DNA from 4 places in the Sorangium sp. So ce1153 genome. Region 3 is predicted to be linked to each of the others. Evidence: riboswitches for the same ligand, from Rfam matches in the RefSeq annotation. Region 3 holds a riboswitch; each other region holds the start of a gene.
The links. A riboswitch is a leader RNA that binds a small molecule or an ion and turns the genes downstream of it on or off. The one in region 3 is predicted to bind cobalamin.
Positions count from the first base shown of each region.

Region 1: another riboswitch for cobalamin. It lies ahead of WME85_RS02265 (energy-coupling factor ABC transporter permease); the one in region 3 lies ahead of WME85_RS16320 (TonB-dependent receptor).
Region 2: another riboswitch for cobalamin. It lies ahead of WME85_RS07350 (TonB-dependent receptor); the one in region 3 lies ahead of WME85_RS16320 (TonB-dependent receptor).
Region 4: another riboswitch for cobalamin. It lies ahead of WME85_RS00780 (ribonucleoside-diphosphate reductase subunit alpha); the one in region 3 lies ahead of WME85_RS16320 (TonB-dependent receptor).

Region 1 covers NZ_CP150361.1:634,431-641,930, reverse strand. Annotated here, with positions in the region: gene WME85_RS02275 (arylsulfatase) at 21-2,072, opposite strand; gene WME85_RS02270 (enoyl-CoA hydratase/isomerase family protein) at 2,813-3,640, shown strand; cobalamin riboswitch at 4,966-5,171, shown strand; gene WME85_RS02265 (energy-coupling factor ABC transporter permease) at 5,304-5,981, shown strand; gene WME85_RS02260 (hypothetical protein) at 5,978-6,316, shown strand; gene WME85_RS02255 (CbiQ family ECF transporter T component) at 6,306-7,067, shown strand; gene WME85_RS02250 (energy-coupling factor ABC transporter ATP-binding protein) at 7,064-7,500, shown strand, end outside.
Region 2 covers NZ_CP150361.1:2,057,958-2,065,457, reverse strand. Annotated here, with positions in the region: gene WME85_RS07360 (N-6 DNA methylase) at 1-751, opposite strand, end outside; gene WME85_RS07355 (hypothetical protein) at 776-1,531, shown strand; gene WME85_RS07350 (TonB-dependent receptor) at 1,608-3,923, opposite strand; cobalamin riboswitch at 4,160-4,366, opposite strand; gene typA (translational GTPase TypA) at 4,467-6,353, shown strand; gene WME85_RS07340 (hypothetical protein) at 6,434-7,006, shown strand; gene WME85_RS07335 (LysR family transcriptional regulator) at 7,019-7,500, opposite strand, start outside.
Region 3 covers NZ_CP150361.1:4,555,029-4,562,528, forward strand. Annotated here, with positions in the region: gene istB (IS21-like element helper ATPase IstB) at 1-628, shown strand, start outside; gene WME85_RS16295 (hypothetical protein) at 738-1,067, opposite strand; gene WME85_RS16300 (transcriptional regulator) at 1,064-1,405, opposite strand; gene WME85_RS16305 (MbnH family di-heme enzyme) at 2,010-3,149, opposite strand; gene WME85_RS16310 (hypothetical protein) at 3,146-3,595, opposite strand; gene WME85_RS16315 (MbnP family copper-binding protein) at 3,681-4,583, opposite strand; cobalamin riboswitch at 5,022-5,249, shown strand; gene WME85_RS16320 (TonB-dependent receptor) at 5,428-7,500, shown strand, end outside.
Region 4 covers NZ_CP150361.1:214,237-221,736, reverse strand. Annotated here, with positions in the region: gene WME85_RS00790 (deoxyhypusine synthase family protein) at 60-1,097, shown strand; gene WME85_RS00785 (ribonucleotide-diphosphate reductase subunit beta) at 1,180-2,136, opposite strand; gene WME85_RS00780 (ribonucleoside-diphosphate reductase subunit alpha) at 2,196-4,694, opposite strand; cobalamin riboswitch at 4,953-5,160, opposite strand; gene WME85_RS00775 (cytochrome c-type biogenesis protein) at 5,257-5,781, opposite strand; gene WME85_RS00770 (sigma 54-interacting transcriptional regulator) at 6,316-7,500, shown strand, end outside.

The DNA.
Region 1 (7,500 bases), 3.9 Mb from region 3:
GCGTGCGGCAGGGTGAGCGGTTACTCGGTGAGGATGACCCTGCGGTCGGCGGCGTACTGCGTCCACGCGGCGGCGAGCTCGGCCGCCACGTCCGGATGAGCCGCGGAGACGTCGTTGATCTCGCCGCGGTCGGCGGCCAGATCGTACAGAGTCCAGGCGCGCGGCGTCGGGCCGTAGGGCGCGCTGAGCCACAGCAGCTTCCAGTTGTCGCGGAGCACGTAGCGGTGGTTGCCGTGCTCCCAGATCAACGTCTCACCGGGCGCGCGCACGACGGTCGCCCGATCCTCGAGCACCGGCAGGATCGAGCGCCCGCTGATCGGCTCGACTCCCCTGCCCTTGTAGGTGCTCCCCGGATCGGGCACACCGGCCAGCTCGAGCACGGTCGGCAGAAAATCGATCACGTGCGTGGTTCCGTCGAACTGCGGCCTGGACTCGTGCTGACCCGGCAGCCGGGCGATGGCCGGAACGGCGATGCCGCCCTCGCTCGTGTAGCTCTTCCACAGCCGGAACGGCGTGGCGCTCACCTCGGCCCAGCGGGGTCCGACGCCGATGTACGACCCCGGTCGACCCAGGTTCTCGAGCGTGTTCACCACCGGCCCGGATCGGCTCGGGTCGGTTGCGGCGAAGCCCTCGCGATTGCCACCTTCCGCGCCGTTGTCGGACTGGAAGAAGATGAAGGTGTTCTCGTACTCGCCGACCCGCTTGAGGTACTGGATCAACCTGCCGATGTTGGCGTCGAGGTTCTCGACCATGGCGGCGTAGATCTCCATGCGCCGCGCCTCGTAGGTCCTCTCCTCCGGCGTCAGCTGTTCCCAGGTCTTCGGGTGGCTGCCTTCGCTCGGCAAGCGAGGATTCGGCGTGAACGACGCGGGGATCACACCGCGGCTCTTGAGCCGCTCGAGGCGCTGCTCGCGGATGGCGTCGTAGCCCGCGTCGTAGCGGCCGCGGTACCTGTCGATGTACTCTGGCGGAGCCTGAAGCGGCCAGTGCGGCGTGGTGTACGTGGCGAACGCGAAGAACGGCTTGCCGTCGGCGCGGTTGCTCTCGATGTACTGAATCAGCTTGTCCGTGTAGAACTCGGTCGCGTAGAAGTCGCGCGGCGGCTGCGTGTACACGCCGTCCTCGCGATAGAGCTGACCCTGCGCGGTCGTGGGCGGGTCGGAGAACTCGTTGAAGAACGCCGCCACGCCGGGGAGCAGGACGTACGATTTCTCGAAGCCGCGCGCCGGCGGACTCTGATCCTCCTGGTCGCCGAGGTGCCACTTGCCGGCGATGTACGTGTGATAGCCGGCGTCTCTCAGGATCTCGGCGACGGACAGCGCGTTGTCGGTCAGGTGGCCCTCGTAGCCGGGCTGCCCTGCCTGCGGTCCAGTACCACCGCCCATGCGGCCCAGCCCGACGGCGTGGCTGTCCGTGCCGGACACCAGCATCGCGCGGGTCGGCGCGCACAGCGATCCGGAGCGGTGCCCGGTGAGGATGCGGCCTTCGGCGGCGAGCGTATCGAGGTTCGGGGTGCTGATCTCGCCGCCGAACGCGCCGAGATCCGAGAAGCCGAGATCGTCGGCCACGATCGTGACGATGTTGGGCAGCTCGACGCCCGCGCCGCCCCCGCCCGCAGCACCTCCGGCCCCGCCGGCGCCGCCCGAGCCCGCTGCACCGCCGCCGCCTTCGCCCGCAGCACCTCCGGCCCCGCCGGCGCCGCCCGAGCCCGCTGCACCGCCGCCAGCGCCCGCCGCGCCGCCTTCGCCCGAGTTGCCACCTCCGCCGGCGCCCGTCGCGCCGCCGGTGCCGCCTTCGCCCGAGTTGCCACCTCCGCCCGTCGCGCCGCCGGTGCCGCCTTCGCCCGAGTTGCCACCGCCACCGGCGCCGCCCGTCGTGCCCGTGGTGCTGCCGGCGCCAACCGTGGAATCGCCCGATCCCCCGCTCGAGCTGCCGGTCTGACCGGCGCTGCCGCCGCTGCCCGAGCTGTCGTCGCTCTCGCAGCCGATCGGGCCGAGCAGCGTGGCGAGCAACCAGGGCCCGCTCGCGAGCGCCGAACCAATCCATCGATGACGTTCGAAGAACCGCTTCATACATGTCTCCTTGGGAGTGCTGAAAGCAGCCGCATGAAGGAGTCGAACGTCGTCGGCGCGAGCGCCCGCCGTTATCCTGAAGGACGCCTCGGCTCGCGCGCTGGCGGAGCTCCGCCGGGCGCGCCTCGAGGAAGGGCGGACTCTGACGGTGATGAGCCGCGTGGCTCGGCCGTCACGACGAACGGCAGCGCGGCGCGTCGCCATGGACGCGGGCGCGCTGCCTCGCTCTGTTCTCCGCGCCGCAGCTCGCGCCGCGGCGCATGCGGCTAGCTACAGCAAGAACGCCAGGTGCTCGCTCGACAGCACGCCCCCGCGTGAGACCCGAACGTCCGCGCGGTAACGAGGAAAGTGAACATTCGTCCGTTATAACGGAAGTTCGGGCGTTATACAAGACGATTCGCCACCACAAAAGTTCGCGGCCCGAGTTCGTACCTGGTTGCACGGGACGCCTCGCCGGGTTGCCGAGCTGGAACGCCTGCTCACCGCGCCGCGCGGCATCTGCCGGGCTCACGTGTCCCTCGCTCCAGCGGCGCATCGGGGCTGATCGTTCTGGAATGATCATTCCAGAATGCGCCGCTGGGCGGGGACAGGTGGGCTCGAGCCTCGGGCCAGCCCCCGCCGCGCGGCCGACAGCGGCTCCTCGGGCCAGGCATGGCAGGCGCGAGCGGGCACGACATGGCGCCTTTCCCGGGGAACGGCGGGCGCTTCCCCCCGGCGCGGCGCGCTGCTAGCCACGGTCCATGACCGCTCAAGAACAGCAGCCGGGGGCGCCTGCGCGCGGTCCCCTCCAGTTCGTCGCCGTCGAGCGCACAGGCCACGTCGCCACCGTGACCATCCAGCGGCCCGACAAGCTCAACGCCCTGAACCCCGCCGTCCTCGGCGAGCTCACCGCGGCGTTCCACGAGCTCCTCGCGCCCGCCGAGGGCGACGAGGTCCGCGCGGCGGTGCTGACCGGCGCCGGCAAGGCGTTCGTCGCCGGCGCCGATATCGCCGAGATGGCGGCCATGAACAGCATCGCCGCGAAGCGGTTCGCCGACGCCGGCCACCGCCTCGCCGACCTCATCGAGACCGCCCCTTTCCCCGTGATCGCCGCCGTCAACGGCTTCGCGCTCGGCGGCGGCTGCGAGCTCGCCCTCGCCTGCGACTTCATCTACGCCGCGGAAGGCGCCAGGCTCGGCCAGCCCGAGGTGAACCTGGGCGTCATCCCGGGGTTCGGCGGGACCCAGCGATTGCTGCGCCGGGTCGGCGTCGGCCGCGCGCGCGAGCTCGTCTATTCAGGAGACATGATCACCGCCGAACAGGCGCTCGCCATCGGGCTCGTCAACGCCGTGTTCCCGGCGGCCGAGCTCCTCGCGCGCGCCCGCGAGACCGCCCTCAAGATCGCCTCGCGCGGGCCGCTCGCCGTCGCCGCCGCCAAGCGCGTCATCCTGCGCGGAGAGAGCCTCGACCTCGCCGCCGCCAACGAGCTGGAAGCCCAGGCGTTCGCCGCCCTCTTCGGCAGCGACGACCAGAAGCTCGGAATGAAAGCGTTCCTGGCGAAATCGAAGGCTGAGTTCACCGGGAAGTAACGAGCGGCCAACCAGAAGGTAACCAACCAGAAAGCAAAAGACCGCGTCTCATGCCGGAAGGGGGGACCCGACATGAGCGCGGCAGGTGAACCGCGCCTGAACATCGAACGTCCACCGCGGTGTGCAAGGAAAGACCGCATGCGTGCCGGGCTGGGGGGCTGCGCCGGCGCGCATGCGGTGAGCAGAGTGTGGCACCCGGAAGCGCGCTGTCGATCACAAAGTGCAAGGCATGCGCGCCAGTGAGCGGATTGCTCACGGCGTGAAGGCAACCAGGCGACGACGCGACGCGCACACCGGCGATATCCTGAAATGCACGTCCGAGCCGGGCATACTCATCCGCAGAGTTCAGCGTTCGCGCGATGAGCTCCTCGAATTCTGAGAAAAGAGAACACCAGCGCTCGCGCGCCGCGCGCCGGGCGCGGAACACCGACTTCCATAAGTAAAGGGCCCGGCCGAACCAAGCACGCTGGTGCGAAGGCCGCGCCGCACCGGCCACCGGGCGCACGAGCGGCAGCGCCTGGTGCGTGCCTCCGAGGAGGGCGCCGTCGCGCGCAGCGCCGTGCGCAGGGGACGTGTGAAGGATATGTAAATAGCGTTTACTACGGAAGCAGAGGATAGAACCTGACCAACCACTCTTGCCTGTGCGTCTGGGTCAATTTCTCGGCCTCCACCATTGCATTGATTGCATCGATAAGAGGGAGCTCAGCCTGGCCCAGCCTGTCTGCCGTCAGGCGGAACATCCGGCGGGCGGCGCGCAGGAAAGCTTCGGGTCGCTCGCTCGCAGCAACGCCAGGGAGTGAGCAACAAGGTGCTGGCACCTCCGGCGAGGGGCTCGGACGGCGCGCGGCGGGCTGGACGGTGGGAGTTCGCGCGGCCGGCGTACCGGCAGCGCGGCTCCGCCATGAGCCGCTTCGTCCGCCGTCGGCCGCTTCCGCCATGAGCCGCTTCGTCCGCCGTCGGCCGCTTCCGCCATGACCCGCTTCGTCCGCCGTCAGCCGCGCCCGCCGTGTGCCGCGGCGTCCGCCGTCGGCCGCATCCGCCATGAGCCGCGGCGTCCGCCGTCGGCCGCATCCGCCATGAGCCGCGGCGTCCGCCGTCGGCCGCATCCGCCGTGAGCCGCGTCGTCCGCCGTCGGCCGCATCCGCCGTGAGCCGCGTCGTCCGTCGTCAGCCGCGCCCGCCGTGCGCCGCACCTGCCGCAAAGAAGCGCGAGGGGAGCCCGCGGGAGCTCACCGGCGAGCGCGCGGCGCCGGGCCGGCGCCTCCGCAGCGGCCGGGACGCGACCTCCTTGACGCCGGGCGCGAAACGGGACTACCGAGCATCCACCTGACAATCCATTCCTCGGGTGCCCTCAGGGGCATAACAGGGAAGCCGGTGCGAAACCGGCGCGGTCCCGCCACCGTGAATGGGGAGCTGCATCCGAAGACCACTGGGCCTGCCCACGAGACCCGGGAAGGTGGACGCAGCGCCGGGAGCTGGAGCAGCTCCCTGAACCCATGAGCCGGGAGACCTACCCGAGTCCCACGAGGTGCAGCTTGCGCACGTCTTCGTGGCGTCCGGGTGCGGACTTCACCCGGAGCGCCCAAACCGGTCTTCCCGGCCGCCCTGTGTTCCCGTTTGCCGTGCTCCTGGCCACGCTGCTCGCGGCGCGGCCCGCGGCGGCGATGCACCTCGCGGAGGGCGTCCTGCCGCTCGGCTGGTGCGCGGTCTGGAACGCGCTCGCCCTGCCCTTCGTCGCCATCGCCCTCCACCTGCTCCGGCAGCGCACCCAGCGGGACGCCTTCTACAAGCCGTTCGTCGGCCTCGTCGCCGCCGCCGTCTTCGCGATCTCGTGCATGCCCGTGCCGGTGCCCACCGCAGGGACCTGCTCCCACCCGTGCGGCACCGGGCTCGCCGCGGTGCTCATCGGCCCCTGGATGACCGTCCTCGTCACCGTCGTGGCGCTCCTCATCCAGGCCCTCTTCCTCGCGCACGGCGGGCTCACGACGCTCGGCGCCGACGTCGCGTCCATGGGCATCGCGGGCGCCTTCACCGGATACTTCGTGTTCCGGCTCGCGCGGCGCTGCGGCGCGAACCTCTGGGTCGCGGGGTTCCTGGCCGGCGTCACGTCGGACTGGGCCACGTACGCGACGACGGCGCTCGAGCTCGCGCTCGGGCTCGCCGGCGAGGGCTCGGTGACCTCGATGTTCACGGGCGTCGCCGTCGCCTTCATCCCCACCCAGCTGCCGCTCGGCCTGCTCGAGGGCGCCATGACCGCCGGGGCGCTCGTCTTCCTGCGCGCCCGGCGACCCGACATCCTCGAGCGGCTCCGGGTCGTCCCGCTCGCCGCGGGGGCGTCGTGACGCGGCGGCCCGCGCCGCGCCGGCCCGCCGCGCTCGCGCGGCCCGCGCTCGCCGCCGCGCTGCCGCTCGCCGCGGCGGCCTGGCTCGCCGGGTGCGGCGGCGCTTCCTGGGACGGCGTCGACGAGGCCGTCGTCCGCCGCGTCGCCGAGGACGCCGGGCGCCACGACACGGGGCCGCTGTTCGCCGGGCTGGAGGGCGATCTCCTCCTCTTCGCGTTCCTCTGGGCAGGGCTCCTCGCCGGCTTCGCCATCGGCTACTACGCGCGCGTGCTCTTCGTGGAGCGCGCCGATCAGCCCGCCGGCAAGCCCGGCGGACAGGGCCTCCGTGCCGATTGACCCCCCGGCGCGGCGCCGCGAGCGCCTCCGCGACGTCGACCCCCGGCTGCGCCTCGGGGCCGCCGTGGCGGCGTGCTGCGTCGCCGCGGGCGCGCGCTCGCCCTGGACCCCGGCCGCGCTGCTCCTGCTCGCGTGCGCGGCCCTCCGGCTCCAGGGCATGACCGCCGGCGCGATCCTCCGCGCCTTCGCGCCCGCCGCGTGGATCGGCGGGGTCGCGGCGGCGCTCGCGCTCGCGCTCACCCCGGGGGAGCCGCTGCTCGCCGGCGCGGCGTTCCCGCTCGACGCCGTCACGCGCGAGGGAGCCCGCCGCGCCGCCACCCTCGGCGCCCGCGTCCTCGCGGCGGCCGCGGTGCTGCGGTGGCTCTCCCGCGCCGCCGCGCCCGCCGAGATCGAGGCGGCCCTCGCCGGCCTCGGCGCGCCCGCGGCCCTCGTCGAGCTGCTCGCGCTGGCGCGGCGCTTCGCCGGCGTGCTGCAGCGCGCGGCCGACAGCGCGTGGAGCGCCGCCGCGCTCCGTGGCGGGTTCTCGCGCCCGGGCGCCGCCGCGCGCTCGGCCGGCGCCGTCGCGGGCGTCGTGGCCCTGCGGACCCTGGAGCGCTCCGAGCACGTCGCCGTCGCGATGCAGCTCCGCGGCTACCAGGGCAAGCTCCCCGTCGCCGACGGCCGGGCGAGCGCGCCCGCCGCGAACCTCGCCTTCGCCGCCGCCGCCCTCGCGGCGCTGACGCTCTGCGTGGCCGCCGGAGGCGCAGGGTGAGCGCGATCGCGCCGCGCGCGCTGGCCATCGCGCTGCGCGCGCCGGCGATCGGCTACCGCGGCGGCGAGCCCGTGCTCCGCGACGTGCGCCTCGACGTCGCCGCGGGCGAGTCCGTGGCGGTGCTCGGCGGCAACGGCGCCGGCAAGACCGCGCTGCTCCGGACGCTCGTCGGCCTCCTCCCCGCGCCCGGCGGCGGGGTCGAGATCGCCGGGCGGCGCGTCGGCTCGCCGTCGGACGCCGTCGCCGCGGGCGCCGCGCTCGTGCTCCAGGACCCGGACGACCAGCTGCTCGGCGCGACGCTCCTCGACGACGTCCTCTTCGGCCCGAGGAACCTCGGCCTGCCCGCGCCCGAGGCGCGGCGCCGCGCCGAGGCGGCGCTCTCGGCCGTGCAGATCGCGCACCTGGCCGACCGGGCGATCGAGGCGCTGAGCTT
Region 2 (7,500 bases), 2.5 Mb from region 3:
GCTTTCTCGACGCCGGCCTGTCGCGGCTCATTACGAGGAGCGCGGCGGGAAACCTCGTCGCGGGGAGCAGGTTGGCCGGGAGCCCGACCACCGCGTCGAAGAGGTCGTGCTGCAGCATTCTCTCGCGGATTTCCCTCTCGGCTCCTCCGTCAAACAGCACGCCGCCGGGCGCCAGCATCGCCAGCACCCCCGAAGGGTCGAGGCTGGCGAGCATGTGCTGCAAGTACGCGAAATAAATTCGATTTCCTACAGGTACGCCGTACCGCGAGCTCGCACCACGGTCGCGCTCCGCCACGTCATGCCCCCACCACGTGAGGCCGATCGGCGGAACGCAGAGGACGCGGTCGTGAGTCACGAGATGACCGTCCGCGGTGATGCGTGGATCGCGAAGCGCGTCGCCCCTGTCGATCTGTGCGTCCGGCAGACCGGCCAGGAGCATGTTGATCCTGGCGAGCGTCCAGGCTTCGACGCTCTCTTCCTGACCGCGGAGCGAGAGGCTTCGCCCGTCTCCGCCGCGGCGCTCGACGTATGTCGCGCACGCGATCAGCGAGGTGCCGTAGCCACACGCCGGATCGTAGATGCGCATCCCCTCGGAGGGGGCGAGCAGCTCCGCCATCAGCTCCGCGACCGCGCTCGTGGGGTGGGGCGCACCGACGCGCCTGGCGTCCCGGAGGTCCACCTCCTCGAGGAACATCTGGAAGGCACGCCCCAGCACGTCGGGCGTCGCCAGATCTCCGTCTCGAAACGACATCCCTGAGAGGGGCCGGACGAGCTCATGGAGAAGACGAAGGCGCTCCGCGCGATCCCCGAAGCGTCGCTCGTCCGTGAAGTCAACCCAGGAGAGCACGCCCTGGAGAGCCGGATTGCTCTCCTCGAGCGCCACGCAGGCCCGGTTGAGCGCCAGGTCTACCGCCGGAAGGCTCGCTTCCACCGTCGCCCATCGCGCCTGGGCAGGCACCGCGATGTCGAACGTGGAGGGTTCCGCGTCGTTCAGACGCTTCAGGAGGAGCAGGACGGCGATCGTCAACCGATGCTGCCCGCTTGGACCGAGCGCGTGCCGGAGGAGTTTGTCTGCCTCCAGCAGGCAGCCCACGATCTGTTCCTTCGTAAGCCGACCTTCTCGCGCTCCGCTCCCCAGGCTGAGCTTGGACGCCGTTGCCCGCTGTGTACCCACGTGAACAAGCGCCGCTCTCTCAGGGGAGCGGTCCTCGAGCAGACGCGCGATGAAGAGGGCCTTGTCACGCCCCCGAACGTCAAGACCGAGCGCGCGGCACAGCTCTTTCAGCTCATCGATGCGCAGAGCGCGCAGCAGCTCGTCGAGCTGCAGCCCTGGCGCCGAGAGCATCGCGTCGATGATCGCGTCCTTCTTCCGCCGGTCGGGCAGGTCGACCCCGAAGCGATCGGCCAGGGCAGCGAGCTCGGCCCGGGGCAGCAGCAGCAAGACGTCGCGGGGCGTCGGCATGGCTGCGCGAACGATACACGCGCGTACCGCCGGTCGCGAGCCTGCCTCCTGCCGCCGCCGCTTCCGTAGCGAACGTCATCCCCTCGCCGCCTCGCGCACGCCACGGCCACGCGCTCGGCCACGCGGGCTCGAGCGTGGCATCCCCTCACCGCCAGTACAGCGTCGCCCGCCCCATCGCCGTGAACGGCCACCCCGGCGAGTAGTGGATGCCGGTGACCGCGGCCGGCTCGTACGGCAGCCGCGACTCGCTCGCGAACTGGACCTCGCGCCACGTCGCGTCGAAGAGGTTCTGAACGTCCACGGCCACCTCGACGTCCTTCCACCGGAGCCCCGCGTTCGCGTCGACGACCGTGAACCCCTCGGCCGTCAGCGACGCGTCCTCGGTCGCGGGCCGCGCGCCGATCGACTTGACCCGGAGCGCCGCGAACGGCGTGAACGCGCCGAACGTCGGCCGGACGCCGACCCCCGCGGTCAGCGTCCGGGTCGGCGCGAGGGCCACCGCGCTCCCGTTGCCCGCGTTCGCCCGGAAGCGCGCGCGGGTGAAGGTCGCGTCGGCGTCGGCGAAGAGCCAGCTCCCGAGCCGGTAGCGCCCGCCGATCTCCAGGCCGTAGCGCCGCGTCTGCCCCGACGGCTCGGTCGCGCCCGCGTCGCCGCTCCAGACGAGCTCCGAGTCGAGATCGAGGAGGAACCCCGCCGCGCTCAGCGTCAGGCCGCGGAGCGGCGTGGCCCTCGCGCCGACCTCGTAGCCCGTCGCGGGGGTGATGAGCGTCGCCGCCCCCTCGCGCAGCACCACGCCCTGGGCGTCGTTCGAGTGGAAGCCCCGCCCGTAGTGGGCGAAGAGATCGAGCGCCGCCACGGGCGAGACGATCGCCGTGAGCTTCGGGAAGAGCTGCATCTGCCCCCGGAAGCCGCTCGACCTGTTCCCTGTCGCGCCCAGGTCCTCGCGCCGGTCGTCCACGTTGACGTCGATCCACTGCCCGCGCACCCCGGCCACGAAGCGGAGCCAGCGCCGGATCCGGGCGTCCTCCTCGATGAAGACGCCGATCTGGCCCTCGTCGACGTGGGCCCTGCCGCGCTCCTCGAGCCGCTCGCGCGCCTCGTCGTGGTGGAGGGACTTGTCGATCGCGTCGGCGCGGATCTGCGCGCCGAGCGACGTCGTGAGCTTCACCCCGCGGTGCTCGAGCTGCTTGCGGAGCCGGAGCTCGGCGCCTCCGACGATGCGGTCGTCGTTCTGCTCGATCTGATCGCCGTGGACCGGGTCCTCGCTGAAGAACGTGAAGTTCGAGTACAGCGTGAGGCGGTAGCGGACGAGGTAGGCCAGCGCGCTCAGTTCGGCGTCCCGCCACGCGGTCGAGTACGCGAGGGACGCCATGTGCCGCTGGGTGGCCCCGCCCTCGGTCGGGTCGACCGAGCCGAAGTGATCGATGCACGGCTGTCCGTAGGCGGACGGCGGCGGGTTCAGCTGGCCCTGCTCGCCCTCGCCGCACACGGCGCGCGCGGGGATCTGGCCGGAGCCGTGCCAGGTCGATCCGTAGGACATCCACGTCATCTGGATCTTCCCGGTGGGGCTCAGGTCGTGCGTCGCCCTCAGGTACACGTTGAAGCGCTTGAGCCGCTCCGGGCTGAGGAAGGGCCCGTCGTTCCGGTAGACCTCCGCCGCGGCGACCGCGCGCCAGGCGTCGCCGAGATCCGGCGAGGCGACCACGAGGCCGCGCACGATCCCGTACTGCCCGAGGCTGAGCTGCGCGTGGCTCTCGTCGAGCTTCTCGGCGAAGCGGAAGTTCACGGCGCCCGCGGTGCCGAAGTCGCCGATGCTCGCGTAATAAGGCCCCTTGTAGCCGTCGAGCCCGGTCACGAGCTCCGGGATCACGAAGTAGAGATCGGTGAAGCCGTGCCCGTGGCCGTGGCTGACCATGTTGACGGGCACGCCGTCGACGAAGAAGGCGACGTCGGTCCCGTGGTCCGCGTCGAAGCCGCGGAGGAAGTACTGGTTGGCCTTGCCGCCGCCGGCGTGCTGCACGGCGAAGAGCCCCGGGACCGCCTCGACGATGTCGCCCGGCCGGAGCCTCGGCCTGAGCTCGAGCTCGCGATGCCCGATCGAGACGCGCGAGGCGGCCTCGCTCGCCGGCTTCTCCGCCTGGATCGTGACCTCGATCGCGCCGCCGTCGGCGCTCGCCCCCGCGCCGTCCGCGAGCGCCTTCGCGCCGCCGCCGTCCGCGAGCGCCCCCGCGCTGCCGTCCACGGGCGCCTCCACGCCGCCCGCGACCACCGTGCCGGAGGCGCGCTGCGAGGTGTCCTCCTTGCGCTCGGACGGGGCAGCTCCCGGTGCGGCGGCCGGCACCTCCGGCGCCTCGACCTCGGCGCGCGCGAGCCGCGCGACGGTCAGCGAGATCGATAGTGCGGCGAGCAGGTGGCGTGAGAGGCGGTGTCCGTTGCGCTTCGTGATCGTCTCGCGCGGCATGCGCGTCCTCCTTGTGCTGGCATCGCGCAGAGCGGCTCAAGGCCGCTCGCGCCGAGCGCCGCGCGGAGGGATGGCTGTCCAGCGGCGGCGATGCCCTGGACCGACCTCTCGCCCCCGCGGGCTACCGGGAGGCAGCGAGGGGGCGGGTCGGACTCCGGGACGCGCGCAGACGCTGCGACGGCACGGACCTCACCGCCTCCCTCGAGGCTCCCAGGTCGAACCGGCGCCAGATGTCTCCCCGTCGCCGGGCGCTGGCAGGTCTTCGGGCTTGCGAGCTTCTCGGCCTGGCCGACTTCCTACTGTCCACCGCTTCCCAGCCCTCTCGGGCCAGTGCTCGTCGTGGAGGTCGTTCTCGCTTACCGCTGCGGGGCAGCCCCGGATTCTCACCGGGTTCCCTATTGAGCCTGGGCAAGGGCCCAGGCACCAGCACGGCGCGCACCCTATGGCGGCGCTCGATCGCCTGTCAACCGTCGTCCCGTCGAGCCCGGCGCCAGCGAGCGGCTGCCGCGAGATCGGCGGCCGGACGTTCGACCTCTGGCGAGGATGGGCTCGCTCCTCCGTGGGTCGCGTGCTACACGGCCGCCGCCGTATATGCCGCGTAATGATCTCCGCAACATCGCCATCGTCGCCCACGTCGACCACGGGAAGACGACGCTCGTCGATCACATGCTCCGCCAGTCGGGCGCCTTCCGAGAGAACGAGGTCGTGGCCGAGCGGGTCATGGACTCGAACGACCTCGAGCGCGAGCGCGGCATCACCATCCTCGCGAAGAACACCAGCATCCGGTACCGCGGGGTCAAGATCAACATCGTCGACACGCCCGGCCACTCCGACTTCGGCGGCGAGGTCGAGCGCACGCTGATGATGGCCGACGGGGCGCTGCTCCTCGTCGACGCCGCCGAGGGCCCGCTGCCGCAGACGCGCTTCGTGCTCTCGAAGTGCCTCCAGCGCGGCTTCCCGGTCATCGTCGTCATCAACAAGATCGACCGCAGCGACGCGCGCGCCCACGAGGTGCTCTCCGAGGTGTTCGACCTCTTCTGCGACCTCGAGGCGAGCGACCCGCAGCAGGACTTCGCGACGCTCTACGCCGTCGCGAAGCTCGGCCAGGCGAAGCGCGAGCTCGAGCACGAGGCCACGAACCTGGAGCCGCTCTTCGAGACCATCCTCGAGCGGGTCCCGGCGCCCTCGGGCGACCCGGACGGGCCGCTCCAGGTCATCGTCTGCAACACGACGCACGACGACTACGTGGGCCGGCTCGCCGTCGGCCGCGTGGTCCGCGGCACGGCCCGGTCCGGCGCCGACGTCGCGCTCCTCGGCGAGGACGGGCAGTCGCGCGGCTACGTGAAGATGCTCTACGCCTACGAGGGGCTGAAGCGGGTCGCGGTCGAGAGCGCCGTCGCGGGCGAGGTGGTCGCGATCGCCGGGCTCGAGTCGGTCACGATCGGCGACACGATCGCGGATCCGGCGCATCCCGAGGCGCTGCCGCGGATCGTGGTCGAGGAGCCGACGATCAAGATGAAGATCGGCGTGAACACGTCGACGTTCGCCGGCAAGAGCAAGCAGTCGAAGTACCTGACGAGCCGCCACCTGAAGGAGCGGCTCGAGCGCGAGGCGATGAAGAACCTCGCGATCCGGGTCGAGCCGACCGAGGTGCCGGACACCTTCGTGGTGCTCGGGCGCGGCGAGCTCCAGCTCGCGATCCTGGTCGAGACGATGCGGCGCGAGGGGTACGAGATGCAGCTCTCGAACCCCGAGGTGGTGACGCGCGAGATCAACGGCGAGGTGATGGAGCCGGTCGAGCTCGTGGTCGTGGACGTGCCGGACACCTACGTCGGCATCGTCACCGAGCGGCTCAGCGGCCGGCGCGGCCGGATGGTGAAGATGACGAACCCCGGCTTCGGGCGCGCCCGCCTCGAGTTCCGGGTGCCGTCGCGCGGGCTCATCGGCTTCCGCGGCGAGTTCCTGACGGCGACGCGCGGCACGGGCCTGCTCAACACGATGTTCGACGGCTGGGCGCCCTGGGGCGGCCCGATGATGCGCCGCCCGACCGGGGCCATCGTCGCCGACCGCGCCGGCGTGGCGACCCCGTACGCGCTGCACCACCTGCAGCCGCGCGGGATGTTCTTCATCGTCCCCGGCGTCGAGGTCTACGAGGGGATGATCATCGGCGAGCACAACCGGCCGAACGACACCGACGTCAACGTGATCAAGGAGAAGAAGCTCTCCAACGTGCGCAACCACGGCAAGGACGAGAACGTCCTCCTGGCCAGCCCGCGGCTGCTCACGATCGAGACGGCGATGGAGTGGATCGACGGCGACGAGCTCGTCGAGGTCACGCCCGACGCGGTGCGCGTCCGCAAGAAGGTGCTCGCGTGCAACCGCCGCGAGCGCCGCGAGGACGCGATCGAGCAGTCGCAGGCCGTGGAGTGAGTCGCGGGCGCGCGCGGGCGCGCACGGGCTCGACGGGGGCGCGCGCCCCTGCCCTGCCCGCCCCGGTGTAGTATCGCCGCATGAGAACGACGCTGGTTTCAGCGGGCCTGGCCTCGCTCGTGGCGCTCGCGGGGGCGAGCGCCTGCGGCGGGAACGTCGTCGTCGACGGGTCGCCCGGGAGCACCGAGGGCTCCGGGGGCGCGGGCGTCACGTCGAGCGCGGGCGCGGGCGCGGCGCCAGGCGCGAGCGTGGGCCCGCAGACGTCGAGCGCGAGCGGCGCGCCAGACGTGAGCGCGGGCCCGCAGTCGTCGAGCGCGAGCGGCGCGGACCCGATCGACGCGCAGATGGCCTCGTGCGGCGCCTTCTGCGCGCTCTTCGACCGAGCGTGCCCGGAGAACGGCTGTCGCGAGGCCTGCGCGGAGCTGCTCACGGCGCCGCGCCCCTGCAACGCGCTGACCGCGCCGTACTTCGACTGCATGAGCACCGGCATCCAGATCGCGTCGACGACGTCCTGCCAGCAGATCGCGCGGTGGCTCGACCCGCTCTTCGAGTGCCTGGGCTCCAGCGCGTCCGCGTGCGAGACGCCGTTCAGGGAGGTCTGCACCGAGGCCTTCGAGGAGCACCGGGCGTGTCAGCTCAACGGCGGCCCGTAGCGGGCGCGCGCGTCACCTGATCCCCCGAGTTGGCGCGTCGGGCAGCAGGGCGCGCCGCAGCGACGCGAGGGCGTCGGCGATGAACGCGACGAGCGCCTTCACGCGCGGCACCGCGCGCGCTTCCCGGTGCACCCCGAGCCACAGCGCGCGCTCGGGCGGCGGCGAGGGCGGCGCGAGGAGGCGCAGGCCCGCCGTCGCGTCGCCCAGGTAGCGCGGCAGGCAGACGAGCCCGACCCCGGCGGCGCCCATGGTCGCCTGGGCCTCGCGGCCGTTGGTGCGGGCGGCCACGCGGGCCTGCGCGGCGACGGCGCGCAGCCACGGCAGATCGGCGACGGCGGGCGGCTCGTCGCTGCTCATCGTGACGAGGGCGTGGCCCTCGCACTGCCGGCCGAAGTCCGGCGGGCCGCGCTCGGCGAGGTAGGCCTCCGACGCGTAGAGGCCGAACCCGATGCGGGCGACCTCGCGCTGGAAGACCTCGTGGTGCTCGAACGCCG
Region 3 (7,500 bases):
CAAGGCAGCGACCCTCGGCACCTTCAAGCCCCTCGAGCGCTTCGACTGGAACCACCCGCGCACGATCCAGCGTGAGCTCGTCGAGGAGCTCATGACCCTCGACTTCGTCGCCAAGGGGCACAACGTCCTGCTCCGGGGTCCGAGCGGCGTCGGCAAGACGATGCTCGCCCAGAACCTCGGCATGCTCGCGCTCCAGCGCGGTCACACCGTACGCTTCACGACGCTGTCGGCCGCCCTCGCGGATCTGCTCAAGCAGGAGTCGCTGCCGGCCCTTGAGCGACGGCTGCGGAAATACACCGCCCCGTCGCTGCTCATTCTGGACGAGATCGGCTATCTGCCGTGCAGCCGTCAGTCCGCCGATCTGCTCTACAACATCATCAGCCGCAGGCACGAGAGCCGATCGCTCGTGCTGACGACGAATCTGCCGTTCAAGCAGTGGAGCACGGTCTTTCCGGGCGCAGCGTGCGTCTCGGCGCTGATCGACCGCTTCGTCCAGCACTGCCACATCCTCGACATCGACGCCGACTCGTGGCGGCAGAAGGAGTCGCTGGCCATGAGCGAGGCGCGACCCAAGCCGAGACCGGAGACCGCCGAGCCGTCTGCCCCGGCAGCAGCGAAGAAGCGCTGACCCGGCCGACGCCACGTCAGATTCCCGCGGCGCCCGGGGTCAGGTTTCCGCGGGTGCCGCGGTCATTTTTCTGCGGACGCGAGGGTCACGTTTACGCGGATCTCCGTGGTTAGATTCCTGCGGATCTCCGAGGCCATCTACACATGGTGAACCGCGGAGCAAAGAACGTGGCAATGTCCTTGGGGGTGTTCAGCCGTTTTCGGCGCTGTCCCATGATCATTTGAAGACGGCGACCCAACTCGAAGGCCGCTGCCAACCGAGTAGCGTCCGGCAGGGCCATCTCTGCACGCTCGGCCAGAACATGGGGACTGAGCCGCGCAACCCCCAGCAATCCGTGTGCTGTAACGAGCTGCGTACCGATCCCTGGAACCCCCAAGACCATCTCGACGAGCTGCACCTCGGTGGCGGCGGTGATGTCGACGCTTGTGACGTCAGTCATGGCGCCTCCAAGGTTGTCCCACAATGTGGGCAACGGTCGGCCGCAGCGAGGCCACCGAGGAGCTGCTCCACGGTCGTCCCGGCAGCCTTGGCGGCGCGCAGGGCCAGACCATGGGTCGTGCTCGGGTGCGAGCCGTACACAAAATTAGTGATGGTCGTCTTCGGGACGCCCATCACCTCGGCGAGGCAGTCCCAAGAGCCGAACAGCCCCTTGATGTTTTTGAGGGCGGCTCGGAGGCGCATCGCCTCGGCATCGGTGAGGGCGGTGGAACGTGGACGGCGGCGCTTGGACGGGGCTTCGTCTTGGCCCACGTCCTCGGGACGTACTAGGGTGAGCATGTCGTACCTCGTGCGAGCGGGGTGCGGCCACGCTGCCCGGGGTGCTGGAACACCCGCGGGCAGCACTTACTTCGGGCCGAAACCTAGCCCTTCCGCGCGAGGTTGCGGGCAAACTCCCCCAGTTTTCTCCAAATTCCCTCACCACCGCGCGGCAGCCCCGCCCCGACCGTTTGCGGTGCCGGCAGCGCAGCGCGGCAGCCCTGCCCGGACCGTTTGCGGTGCCGCGAGGGCAGCGCGGCAGCCCTGCCCGGACCGTTTGCGGTGCCGCGAGGGCAGCGCGGCAGCCCTGCCCGGACCGTTTGCGGTGCCGCGAGGGCAGCGCGGCAGCTCCTCCCGGACCGTTTGCGGTGCCGCGAGGGCAGCGCGGCAGCCCTGCCCGGACCGTTTGCGGTGCCGCGAGGGCAGCGCGGCAGCCCCACCCGGACCGTTTGCGGTGCCGCGAGGGCAGCGCGGCAGCCCCACCCGGACCGTTTGCGGTGCCGCGAGGGCAGCGCGGCAGCCCCACCCGGACCGTTTGCGGTGCCGCGAGGGCAGCGCGGCAGCCCTGGACAGCCGGATCGCGCCCCGCAGGTCGAGCGCTCGCGACCGATCCGCGCTCGACGGGCTACGGCGCCTGCGCGCCATCCACCACGGCCGCGAACTCCGGATCGGTCAGGCTCTTCATGAAGGCCACGACATCCGCCTTCTCCTCTGGCGTGATGGTAAAACTTCTGATGAGCGAGCTCTTGTTCGGGTTCTCGCTGCCCACACCTGCGAACGGCCCGTCGTCGAGGGTCCTGCCTCCTGCGGCGTAGTGGTCGACGACCTCCTCCAGGGTGGCCACGCTCCCGTCGTGCATGTAGGGCGCCGTCAGCTCCACGTTGCGCAGCGAAGGAACGCGGTATTTCCCCTTGTCCGCCGGGTCGCCGGTGAACTCGAACAGCCCCTCTCCGCCGGGCGGATAACCCCCGTCCGGGTCGAGGTTGTACAGGCCGGTGTTGTGGAAATCCATCTCCTCCTGCTTCGTCTCGGCGCTCCGGAAGGCGGTCGTGAAGTTGATCCCGCTGTGGCAGTGATAGCACTCGAGCCGCTCGGAGAAGAAGAGATCCATGCCGCGCAACGCGGCCTCGGACATCGCGCCCGCCTCTCCGCCGTACGTAGTACGATCGTACGCGGAGCGCCCGGAGATGAGCGTCCTCTCGAACGTCGCGATCGCCTTCACGACGGTGTCGAGCGTGATCGGCTCGCTCTCGCCGGGGAACGCGGCGACGAACGCTGCCTTGTACGCATCGTCGCCGCGGAGCCGGCCGAGAACGACGTCCTCGGCGCCGGTGATCCCGAGCTCGACCGGGCTCTCGCCGAACATCGGGACGAGCGCCTGCTCCTCGAGCGACGACAGCGTGGGGTTGCCCCACGTGAGCAGCGGGAAGTAGGCGACGTTGGCCAGCCCCATCGCGTTGCGCGGAATCGCGTCCCCCGTCGAGCCGGTCGGGGTCACCTTGCCATCGGCGAGCCCCCTGTCGCGCTCATGACACGAGGCGCACGCCATGGTCCCGTTGCCCGAGAGGCGCTTGTCGAAGAACAGGGCGCGCCCGAGCGCGACCTTCTCCTCGGTCATCGGGTTGTCGGGCGGCACCCACGGCTTCGGGAAGCCGACGGGCAGGGCGAGCTCGTAGCTGTCGACAGGCGGAATCGCTTCCGTCTCGCCCGCACACGACGCCACCGCGAGCGCGAGGAGCGCCGCCGACGTGCTCGCGCGGGTCACTCCAGCAGAATGCGGCGTTGCTCGTTGTGACACAGGTTGCAAGCTCCGGAGATGGTTGGAAATGGCATGCTGTTGGTCCCCCCTCCGGCCGGTGCCCGCAGGAAGATGAACAGCTCCTGGTCCGGGAAGGGCAGCGACTCGGTCGTGAAGAAGTTCCCGTTCCCGTCGACGGCGAGCGAGAGCACGAGATCTCCTTCGCCTTGGGCGTCTGTGCGGAGCTCGACCGTTCCGCCTGGGACCGGCGTGCCCGACGGCGCGTACACCGTCCCGGCAGCGGTGAAGAGCCCCTTGCCAGGCCCATGGGGCTGGTGGCAGCCCATGCAGTTCAGCCCCATGTTGTGGCTGCGCGTCTCCGCAGCAGCGCTGATGTTGTCCACGTTGAGCGCCGGATCGCGCTGGAAGCCAGGGTCGCCCGGAAGGACCTCCGCGTCGCTCGGCTCGTCCATGTCCTCGTCGGAGGAGCCGCAGCCGGCAAGCGCACAGATCAAGAGCGGCGCGAGGAGACTGGCCGCTGGTCTATGAAGGTACATCTCACTCCACCCGGAACGCGGTTTGCGGAGCGGACGGGCTCGCGCCATCGAAGCCCATCCCGAGCGCCTTGAAGACAGGCGGGCACTCGGGATCGCCCTCGAAGGACATGCAGCCGGAGGTGCGATCCGTCATGCCGTCGACCTGGTGGTCGAGGTCGGACTCAGCATAGAAATTGGCGATGTCGAAGACGATGGTGCTCGACTCCGGGTCGACGCCGTCGATGCGTATATCGGCGACGTTGTCGGCGGCGCACGAAAAGCCTTCGTTGACGGTACCCTCGCATTTCGTACCTCCAAGGTGAAAGAAGTACGTCGGGTTCATCGTCGAGATGAGGTCGAGGCGGACGAACTTGTAGCCGCCCTTCCACGACCACCACATGCCGGGAATGTTCAGGGGCGCCGGGGCTGTCGCCGCGTCCAGGTGGTTCATCTCCGGGGGTAAACCCAGGTTGAACCTGATACCGGCGTAGTCGCCGGCCGGGGCGGTTCCCACGATCTCCGTCCTTGTCTCCGGGCTGCCGGTCTCGCATGAGCCCGTGCCGTCCTCGAAGTCGAGGAACGCGACCTTGTCGCGCTGCCAGATGCCGTCCTGCTCGAGCGAGAGCGGCTCCTCGGAACCGTCGTCGTGCACGAGCCGGACGTCATGGATGTACATGCGGAAATCGAGCGGCTTTACCGCCGATCGGGTCGTGCCGACTCCATCGAATGTGGTCGCGCAGGAGAATGGCTTTTCGCCGACCTTGGCGGCAAAGCTCAACGCAAACGTCTTCACGGCGACGTCCTCGTCGCTCCCGCTGCACCCGCTCAACGCCGCGAGACAGGCCACGCCCAGGAACGTGACACGAGCCATCGAAACAACCATCGGACAACCTTTCAAGCTACGAGGCCGCAGCGTCGTCACCACCGCGCCGGAGCGGATCACACCCTACTCGAAAGTTGGCTCTCCTGGGATGCATCAATTTGTCGCACCTCGCGGCCGTCCTCCAGGGGGGCGCCGGCGGCATCCATGAGAAGATGTGTCCCAAAAGCGCCGATGAAAAGCCAGTGTAGACGCACCTGAGGCAGCTCAGACAGATGGCTGTCGGGGTTGCATGCACAGGCAACATGGCCACCGAGAGACACCTCGAGGAAGCGACGCCTCGGAGCGCGTGAGAGGCTCCGGGCCGCCTGGAGATAGCGCCCTCGTTGATCTCGGTATCCCAGACAGAAAGGCACGCCCTTGTCGGCACGCCTGGCCTTGCGCGGTCGAGGCCGGCCATCTGGGACGCGCTGGATGACCGCGCCGCGCTGGCATCCGGGCGGAGCCGGCACCTCGGTGTTGACACCCCGCGCGAAGTCTGCAACGAGTCGCCCCGCCATCGGTGCTCGTCCGGCCATCGCCTGGCGAGCTGAAAAGGGAACCCGGTGAGAATCCGGGACTGCCCCCGCAGCGGTGAACGGGAACGACCATCACCATCAAGCACTGGGCCAAGCAGTCGAGCGGCCTGGGAAGCGGTGATCAGTAGGAGAGCGACCGGCGACGGCCGCAGCGCCCGTGAGTCCGAAGACCTGCCGAAGGTGCGCGTGCCGGTGCTCCGGCGCGCGCTGACCTGAGCCTTCGAGGGGAAGGCGCGCAGGCTCTGGATCACCTCGCTCTCGCGCGGTGCCGTGGCCCGTCACGCAGCTCCCTCGCTTCGGCTCTCAGCTCACCCGAGCAGTGCTGGGTCGACGCGGGCAGGCGGGCGCGAATGGGATCATGGCTTCATCGTGTGACTCGACCTCCGCGGCGGCGCGGCGGCGCAGCGTGCTGGCTCGCGTTCGCGGCCGGCAGCGCGGTGGCGGGCCCGCGGGCCGCCCGCGCGGAAGAGCTGCGCAGCCCAGGCGGCGAGCAGGCCGGCGGCAACGCGGCCGCAGCCGCAGCCCCGCTGAATGCGGCCGCAGCCGCAGCCCCGCTGAACGCGGCCGCAGCCGCAGCCCCGCTGGAGGTGCGCGTCGAAGGGGATAGCGTGCGCGCGCCCGCGCCGCCCAGGGACAGATCCGTTGCCGGATCGGTGCTGACCCGCGACCGCCTCACCGGCGCGGGGCTCGAAGCCGCGGACGTGCTCCGCACGCAGCCGGGCGTCCAGGTGACGGAGTCGGGCGGCTTCGGCGGACCGGCGACCGCCGCGATCCGGGGCGCGACCGCCGCGCAGACGCCGGTGTACCTTGCCGGCGTCCGCCTGAACGACGATGTCGCGGGGACAGCGGATCTCTCGCTCGTGCCCCTCTGGCTGGTAGAGCGGATCGAGATCTACCGCGGCAACGCCCCCATCGAGGCCGACCGCCTCGGGCCAGGCGGCGCGATCTTCTTCGAGCCGCGCCGGCCCTCCCGGGCGACGGCCGGCGTGGGCGCCATGGCAGGCTCGTTCGGCGCCAGGCGCGGGTGGGCGTTCGCCGGCGCCAGCGCGGGCCCGGTGAGCGCGCTCGTCGGGGTGAGCGCCGAGGCCGCGGCGAACCGTTATGCGTTCGTCGACGATCGCGGGACGCTCTTCGACGCGAGCGACGACACCGTGCAGCGCCGGCGGAACGCCGACGTGCGCACGATCGACGCCTGGGCGCTCGCGCGCGTCGATCTCGGCCACGGCGCGACCCTCGACGTGCTCGCGAACGCGACCGACCGCGAGCAGGGCGTGCCGCGGCTCGCGCTCCTGCCGTCCCGGAGGGCCCGCGGGGGCTCCCTGCGCGCGCTCTCGTCCATCGTGGCGCGGGTCCCGTTCGGCGCCGAGGCGCAGCACACGCTCGAGGCGCGCACGTCGTTCATCGAGGCGCGCTCCGAGTTCGATGACCCGCTCCTCGAGCTCGCGCTCTTCACGCGCGAGCTCCGCGTCGGCGGCCGCCGCCTGGAGCAGACGCTGGGGGCGACCCTCGACCTCTCCGACCACCTCCGGGTGCGACCCATGCTCTCGGTCGCGCGCGAGGGCATCTCGCGCGAGCCGGACGACATCCCGCTCGCGCGCGCGCGGCGCTCTTTCGCGCGCGGCGCCGTCAGCGCGGAAGCGCGCCTCGGGGAGAGCGTCACGCTGCACGCCCTCGCGAGCGGGGAGTGCCACGCCACCGGCGCGGACCCCGAGCGCCCTTGCGATGTCCTCGCGCCGGCAGGGCGCTTCGGCGTGGAAGCCGGGAGCGAGAGGATCCGGCTGCTCGCGACCGTGGGCCGCTATCTCCGCGTCCCGACGCTCGGCGAGGTGTACGGCCTCTCCGGCGTCGTCCACGGCAACGCGGGGCTCGAGCCGGAGTCCGGCGTCACGCTCGAAGCCGGGATCCGGGCGCAGACGCGGCGCGGCGCGGTGCTGCGCGGCGCCTACGTCGACGCCTTCCTGTTCGGGCGCGCGGCCTCCGGGCTCATCGCCTACGCGCGCGCCGGCCAGGGCTACGTGGCCCCGTACAACGTCGGCCGCGCCCGCGTGCTCGGCGCGGAGCTCCTGACGGGGATCGAGGTCACCCCGTTCCTGCGCGCCGAGGTCGCGGCGACGCTCCTCGATCCGCGGGACACGACCCCGGACCGGATGACCGCCAACGACGTCCTTCCGTTCCGCTCTCGCCTCGTCGTCGCCCCGCGCCTCCACGCCGGATGGAAGCGCCCGGGAGACACCGTGTTCTCGGGCGCCTCCGGCGAGCTCCGGGCCGTGTACCAGTCGAGCCGGTACGCCGACCCCGCCGGCCTCGGCGTGATCGCGGAGCAAGCGACGGTCGACCTCGACGCAGAGGCGAGGTGGTTCCGGGGGCACCTCGCGGGGAGAGCGCGCATCGCCGATCTCCTCGACTCGCGGCGAACGGACGTCGTCGGGTATCCGCTCCCGGGA
Region 4 (7,500 bases), 4.3 Mb from region 3:
GTCCTGCGCGACCCGAGACCACCGGGACGACCTTCGTGGTCGCCGAGGCTCGGTGAAACATGGCTGGGACGAAGTGGGCGTCCACGACGCTGCCCCTCCTCACGTTCGTTCTCCGCAACTACAAGAATTTCAATGCCCGCGCGACGCGCGACGCGCTCCTCGCTTACTGGGAGCACATCGAGCGCGGGGGGAAGATGTTCTGGGCCGTGGCCGGGGCGATGTCCTCGGCCCAGCTCGGCATCACGCTGGCGCCGGCCATCCGCGCCGGCCTGATCCACGGCATGTCGGTGACCGGCGCCAACCTGGAAGAGTCGCTGTTTCGCCTCGTGGCGCACGACGGATACCGCGACTTCCCCGACTACCGTTATTTCACCAAGGAGGACGACACGAGGATCCTCGAGAACCGGATGCGGCGCGTGACCGACACGAGCATCCCCGAGGACGAGGCTTTCCGCGCGGTGGAGAAGCACATCGTCCCGATGTGGGAGCGGGCGACGGCGAGCGGCGAGCGCCGCTTCTGGCACGAGTACTTCTATGAGCTCGTCCTGGCGGTGGAGCCCGCGCTCCACCGCGGCCCGCCCGAGGAGTGCTGGTTGCTCGCCGCCGCGGAGGCCGGGCTGCCGCTGGTGGTCCCGGGCCACGAGGACTCGACCTTCGGCAACATCTTCGCGTCCTACGTGAGGCGGGGCGAGTGCAACGCGAGCATCGTGAAGTCGGGTATCGAGTACATGGCCGGGCTGTACGACCAGTACCGCGCGCTCAGCGCGGGCGCGGGCGTGGGGTTCTTCCAGATCGGCGGGGGCATCGCGGGGGACTTCCCCATCTGCGTGGTGCCGTCGCTCAAGTACGATCTCGACGAGCCGGCCCGGCCCTGGGCCTACTTCTGCCAGATCTCCGATTCGACGACGTCCTACGGCTCGTACTCCGGCGCCACGCCCAACGAGAAGATCACCTGGGACAAGCTGACCGCGGACACGCCGATGTTCGTGATCGAGTCGGACGCCACCATCGTGGCGCCGCTCCTGCTCGGAGCGCTGCTCGAGTGCAAGCGCCACCCGGACGAGGCCCGGGCCATCATCGAGGCGCGCGGCGCGTGAGCGCCGGCGGGCTTCCGCGCCCGTGAGTCAGCCTCTGCGGCGCGGTCGCCCGGGCGTGAACCTCGCTCTGTTCCGTCCGACATCAGAACACCCCGTCGAGGACGACCTCGCCGGAGACGCCGACCTGATAGGCCGACACGCGGCGCTCGAAGAAATTCGTGACCTCCTGGACGTCTTGCAGCTCCATGAAGGGGAACGGGTTCTTCGCGCCATAGCGCCTCGGGATGCCGAGCGTGGCGAGCCGCTGGTCCGCGCAGAACTCGAGGTAGCAGCGCACGTCGCGCGCCGACAGACCGGCGACCCCGGCGCCGAGGAGATCCTCCGCGAACTGGGCCTCGCAGTCGATCGCCTCGTCCATCATGCCGATGATCGACCGCGAGAGCCCGGCGTCGAAGAGCTCGGGCTCCTCGCGCCGGACCGTGCTCACGACCTCGAAGGCGAAGCGCATGTGCGCGCTCTCGTCGCGGAAGACCCAGCTCGTGCCCGCGGCGAGCCCGTGGAGCAGGCCGCGCGAGCGCAGGAAGTACACGTACGCGAACGCGCCGAAGAAGAAGAGCCCCTCGACGCACGCGGCGAAGCAGACGAGGTTCAGGAGGAACTGTCGCCTCTCGGAGCGCGACTCCAGTCGATTCAACGACTGGACGGAGTCGATCCAGCGCATGCAGAAATCGGCCTTCTTCCGGATCGAGGGGATGCTCTCGACGGCGGCGAAGGCGCGGTGGCGGTCCTCCGGATCGGGGATGTACGTGTCGAGGAGCGTCAGATAGAACTGGACGTGGAGCGCCTCTTCGTAGAGCTGCCGCGACAGGTACATCCGCGCCTCCGGGGCGTTGATGTGCCTGTACAGGTTGAGCACGAGGTTGTTCGCCACGATCGAATCCCCCGTGGCGAAGAACGCGACGAGGCGCTGCACGAGGTGGCGCTCCGCGCCGGTCATCCTCCTCAGGTCGCCCACGTCCGTGGAGAAATCGACCTCCTCCACGGTCCACGTGTTCCTGATGGCGGCGCGGTACATCTCGAAGAAGGCCGGATAGGCCATCGGGCGCAGCGTGAGGCAATGACCCGGATCGAGCAGGCGCGCGGGGCGGCTCACGCGGCTCACTGGCAGGCCTCGCACGCTTCGGGGTTCTCGAGCGCGCACGCCACGTCCGCGGCCGCCTTCGCCCCCGCGGGCGCCGGCGCCGCCGTCCACCCGCCGCCTTCGCGGGGGCCGGCGTCGCCCGCGGGGGTCCGGTCCGGGGTCGCATCCACGGTGGCCTTGGCGATGCGCGTCGCGGGGCGCGACCGGAGGTAATAGGTCGTCTTGAGCCCCTTCTTCCACGCGTGGAAATACATGCTCGAGAGCTGACCGATGGTGGGGTTCTCGACGAAGAGGTTGAGCGACTGGCTCTGATCGATGAAGGCGCCGCGCTCCGCGGCCATGTCGATGAGCGAGCGCATCGGGATCTCCCACGCGGTCCGGTACACGGCGCGGACCTCCTCCGGCAGCTCGTCGAGCCCCTGGACCGAGCCCTCCGCGAGCTTGAGCCGGGCGCGCACCGCGTCGTTCCAGGCGCCGAGCCGCTTGAGCTCCGCGACGAGGTAGCGGTTCATCTGCAGGAAGTCGCCCGAGAGCGTCTCGCGCTTGAACAGGTTCGACACCTGCGGCTCGATGCACTCGTAGCAGCCTGCGATGGACGCGATCGTGGCGGTCGGCGCGATCGCGACGAGCAGCGAGTTCCGCAGCCCTCCGGCGCGGACGCGCGCGCGGAGCGCCTCCCAGCGCGCCGTGTCCTCCGGCACCACGCCCCACGCGTCGAACTGGAGCTCGCCGCGCGCGGCGCGCGTCTCGTCGAACGCCGGGTGGCGCCCCTTCTCGGCGGCGAGGTCCGCGGACGTCGAGAGCGCGTGGTAATACACCTCCTCGGAGATCCGCCGCGAGAGCTCCCGCGCGGCCTCGGCGTCGAAGGGCAGGCGCATCTGGAAGAACACGTCTTGCAGGCCCATGAGCCCGAGCCCCACCGGCCGCCAGCGGAGGTTCGAGCGCCTCGTGGAATCGATGGGGTAGTAGTTGAGGTCGATGACGCGATCGAGCTGGCGGACCGCCGTCCGCACCGTGCGCGCGAGCTTGTCGAAATCGAACAGGATCGTGCCGGCAGCGCTTTTCCCTGTGTGGCGCGCGAGGTTGATCGAGCCCAGGTTGCAGACGGCCGCCTCGTCCTTCGAGGTCACCTCGACGATCTCGGTGCAGAGGTTCGAGAGGTGCACGGTCCGGCCCGGCAACGCCGTCTGGTTGCAGGCGCGGTTCGCCTTGTCCTTGAACGTCATCCAGCCGTTGCCGGTCTGCGCGAGCGTCCGCATCATCCGCGCGTAGAGCTCGCGCGCCTTCATCGTCTTCTTCGCGAGTCCCGCCTCCTCGGCCTGGGCATAACGGCGCTCGAACTCGTCGCCGTGGAGATCGGGGAGGTCGCGCACCTCCTTGGGGTCGAACAGGCTCCATTCGCCGTCCGCCTCGACCCGCTTCATGAACAGGTCCGGGACCCAGTTCGCGAGGTTCAGGTTGTGCGTGCGCGCGGCCTCGTCGCCCGTGCTGTCGCGCAGCGCGAGGAACTCCTCGACGTCGGCGTGCCACGGCTCGAGGTAGACGCAGCAGGCGCCCTTGCGCTTGCCGCCCTGGTTCACGGCCGCGACCGACGCGTCGAGCGTCTTGAGCCACGGCACGATGCCGCTGGAATGCCCGTTGGTGCTCTCGATGAGCGAGCCGCGCGACCGCACGCGGTGGTAGGCGAGCCCGATGCCACCCGAAAACTTCGAGAGCATCGCGACATCGGTGTAGCGCTGGTAAATGGTCTCGAGGTGGTCCTCGGGCGAGTCGAGCAGGAAGCAGCTCGAGAGCTGCTCGTGGCTCGTCCCGGCGTTGAACATCGTGGGCGAGCTCGGGAGGTAATCGAGCGACGAGAACAGGTGATAGAGCTCGACGGCCTGCGCCGCCGTCTCGGACAGCGCGCAGGCGATTCGGAGGAAGAACTGCTGCGGCGACTCGAGGACGAGGCGCGTCTCGGGGTGCTTGAGGAGGTAGCGATCGTAGAGGGTGCGCAGGCCGAAGTACTCGAGCTCGTGGTCCCGCCCCGGCTCGATCGCGTCGTTCAGCTTGCGGGCGTTCTGCGCGACGAAGCCGTGGAGCCGCTCGTTGATGAGGCCGAGCCGCCGCCCGGCGGCGACGGACTGGGAGAAGGCGTGGATCTCCTGGTTGCGGACCTCCTTGTCGATATAGGTGGCGAGCAGGCGCGCCGCGAGCTTCGCGTACTGCGGCTCCTCGGCGATGAGCGACGCCGCCGTCTGGATGGAGAGCTGGTCGAGCTCGCGCGTGGTCGCGCCGTCGTAGAGGCCGCTGATGGTCTTGGTGGCGACGCGGAGCGCGTCCACGTCGGCCAGGGCCGCGCAAGAGCGGCTCACCGCCCGGACGATCTTGTTGACGTCGACAGGCTCGCTCGACCCGTTGCGCTTCTTCACCCGCATCGTCGTGTGCGGGAGCGCCTCCTCCGCGCCTCCGCTCCTCGCGCTCCGCTGCCGCAACGGCGCCGCGCCGTTGCTCGTCGTCCCTGTGTCGCTCAGCATGGCAATCCTCCTCGTCGAGCTTCGTTCGGAGCGGTACCGGACCGCTCGCGTCGAGACCGCGAGAGCGAAGAGGCCAGCCGATGTGCGCGAGCGCGCGAGGCTCTCCAGGAGAGCCCTTCGGACCGACCGCTCGCCCCCGCGGGCGAAAGGAAGACAACGCGGGAGGGGGTCGGAACCGGGACAAGCGCAAGAGTCTGCGCCAGCTCGGACCTACCGCCCTCCCACGAGGCTTCCAGGTCAAACCGGCGCGGGATGTCTCCCCGACGCTGGATGTTGGCAGGTCTTCGGGCTCGCGAGCGCTCCGGCTCTCGCCGGCTTCCTACGGTCCACCGCTTCCCAGCCCGAGGGCCAGTGCTCGTCGTGGAGATCGTTCTCGCTTACCGCTGCGGGGCAGCCCCGGATTCACACCGGGTTCCCTTTTGAGCCCCGGGCCGAAGCCCGAGGCACCAACATGAGCCACTACATATTGCGGTGCGGGAGTCCGGTCAAGCGAGATGTTGGGGTGCCGGGCGAGCGGAGCGACAACCGCGCCCTGGCGCGATCACGATAAGGAGGGATGCGGTCATGCGTCGCGCTCCCGGAGCTCGTCGTCGAGGCGCTCATCGTACTCGTCGCGAGCTGCCGCCGGGAGGGCGACGCTGGACGGAGCTGGCTGCGCGTCGCTGCGCCTCCACGAGCGCAGCAGGGCGAAGATACCGAGGAAGGCCACCGCGATGCCGAGCATCAAGCCCAGGGCGACCTTGCCGAGGACGCCGGACGAAGGCGCCGCACGGAGGCGGTCGCCATAGCGCGCGACGAGGTCCTGCTCGATGACGTCGGCCGCCTCCCCCCGACGGAGACGCGCGCGGATCTCGCGACGAAGATCGCGCGCCACCTCCGATTCGTGGACATCGAGCGTCTGATCCCAGCAACAAGGCGCGAGCAGACGCGCTGCGAGCGCCCTCTCGCCGGGCGCCGGGGTCGAGTCGACGAGCTCGGCCGCGGCCTCGCTGGGCGTCGCGGGCTCGGCCCTGCCGCTGATACTGAGCGCCACGCCAGCGACGGCGGCGGCCAGCGCCGCCGCGCGGCGCCAGCGCGAGCTCCGCATCGATCGGACACGCAGGGGCGAGCTCACCTCGCGCGCGCCGTGAAGGGAACGGGGCGCGTCATTCGCAGACCCGCCGTGCGCTCTCTGGATCATGGCGAAACAGGCTAGCGCCGCCGGCCGCCAAGGCCCTGCGACACGATGTCGCGCTCGTCGTCACGCGGCCATGTGCGCGCCGAATGAAGGGTTACGGCTGCATTGTTCGACGAGGTGCGACACCGTGACGCATTGCCCGGCCTCCCCCGCTCCACTTGATGTCGCGCGCATGCCGCAGGAGGCCACCTGATGTCGCGCGCATGCCGCACGAGGTCCTCTCCTCCTCGCGCGTCCGGCGTGGTCACGTGGAGCAGAAAGAGAAAGGCGTGAGGTGCAAGTCCTCGGCGAGGGAGGCGCTCGTGCACTACGTCCTGCGACCCCTGATCGCTCAGGAGATCCCTCCGTCGAAAGGAGGAGGCTCGGAACTTGCTTACGCCAGAGTTCGAGGATAATCTTGGGCTCGTGGGCCGCCCCGCGCACTCGCCGCTGACGACTCAAACCTTGGACCTGCAGGACTCCCCGGACCGCCCGGAAACCTGCTCCTATCTCCTCGTAATCGACGCGTCGTCGTCGTACCGGCGCGCCCTCCCCCACGACGGTGTGCTCATCTTGGGGCGCAGCGACGAGGCCGACGTCAGGATCGACACCACCGCGGTCTCTCGGCGGCACGCCAAGCTCATCGCCTCTGGCGGCGAGATCGGGATCACCGATCTCGGCAGTCACAATGGGACGCTCGTCAATGGCGAGCGCATCGAAGGCTCGCGTGCGCTCGGCTCAGGCGACGTCGTCACCATCGGCGACGCCACGCTGATCCTCCGGCGCGAGCTGCCGTCCAGGGGCAGCGCTCTCGTCGACATGGGCCGGCTGCGCCGGCGCGTCGAGGAGGAGCTCGAGCGCGCCGCGGACTTCGCGCGACCGTTCGGCCTGGCAGTCGTATCAATCGGCTCAGTCCCGGATCGCGCGGCGCTCATGCAGCGGGCGCTCTCGGCGCTCCGCCTCGTGGACATCGTCGCCTGGGATGGCCTCTCTCACATGGCTATCGGATTTCCCGACCTCGGCGGAGACGCGGCGCGCAGCGCGGCGCTCGACGTGATCGAGGCAATCGCGCCGCTGGCGCCCGAGGCGCGCGGCGGACTGGCTTCCTACCCGTTCGACGGCGGCGACACAGAGACACTCCTCGCGGGTGCGCGCACGGCCGCGGCGGTCGCCGCCCCGGGGGCGATCGCCTCTGCCTCGGAGACCGCCGTTCGGCACGTTATCGGCGGGCGTGCCATCGTGGTCGCCGACGCGGCCATGATCCGGCTCTTCGAGCTGATCCGGCGCCTCGCGGCGAGCGATCTGCCCGTTCTCGTCCTCGGCGAGACCGGGGCCGGCAAAGAGAACGCCGCCGCAGCCGTGCACCACTGGTCTGCGCGGGCTCCCAAGCCGCTCGTCACGCTCAACTGCGCAGCCCTCCCCGAGACGCTCGTGGAGAGTGAGCTCTTCGGCTACGAGAGGGGCGCATTTTCGGAAGCGCGGGCGCCGAAGGCAGGCTTGCTGGAGCGAGCGCACGGCGGCACCGTCTTCCTCGACGAGGTCGGCGAGCTGCCCCTCGGCGTGCAGGCCAAGCTGCTCCGCGCGCTCGAAGCGAAGCGGATCACGCGCCTCGGCGACGTACGCGAGCGCGATGTGGACATCCGCATCGTC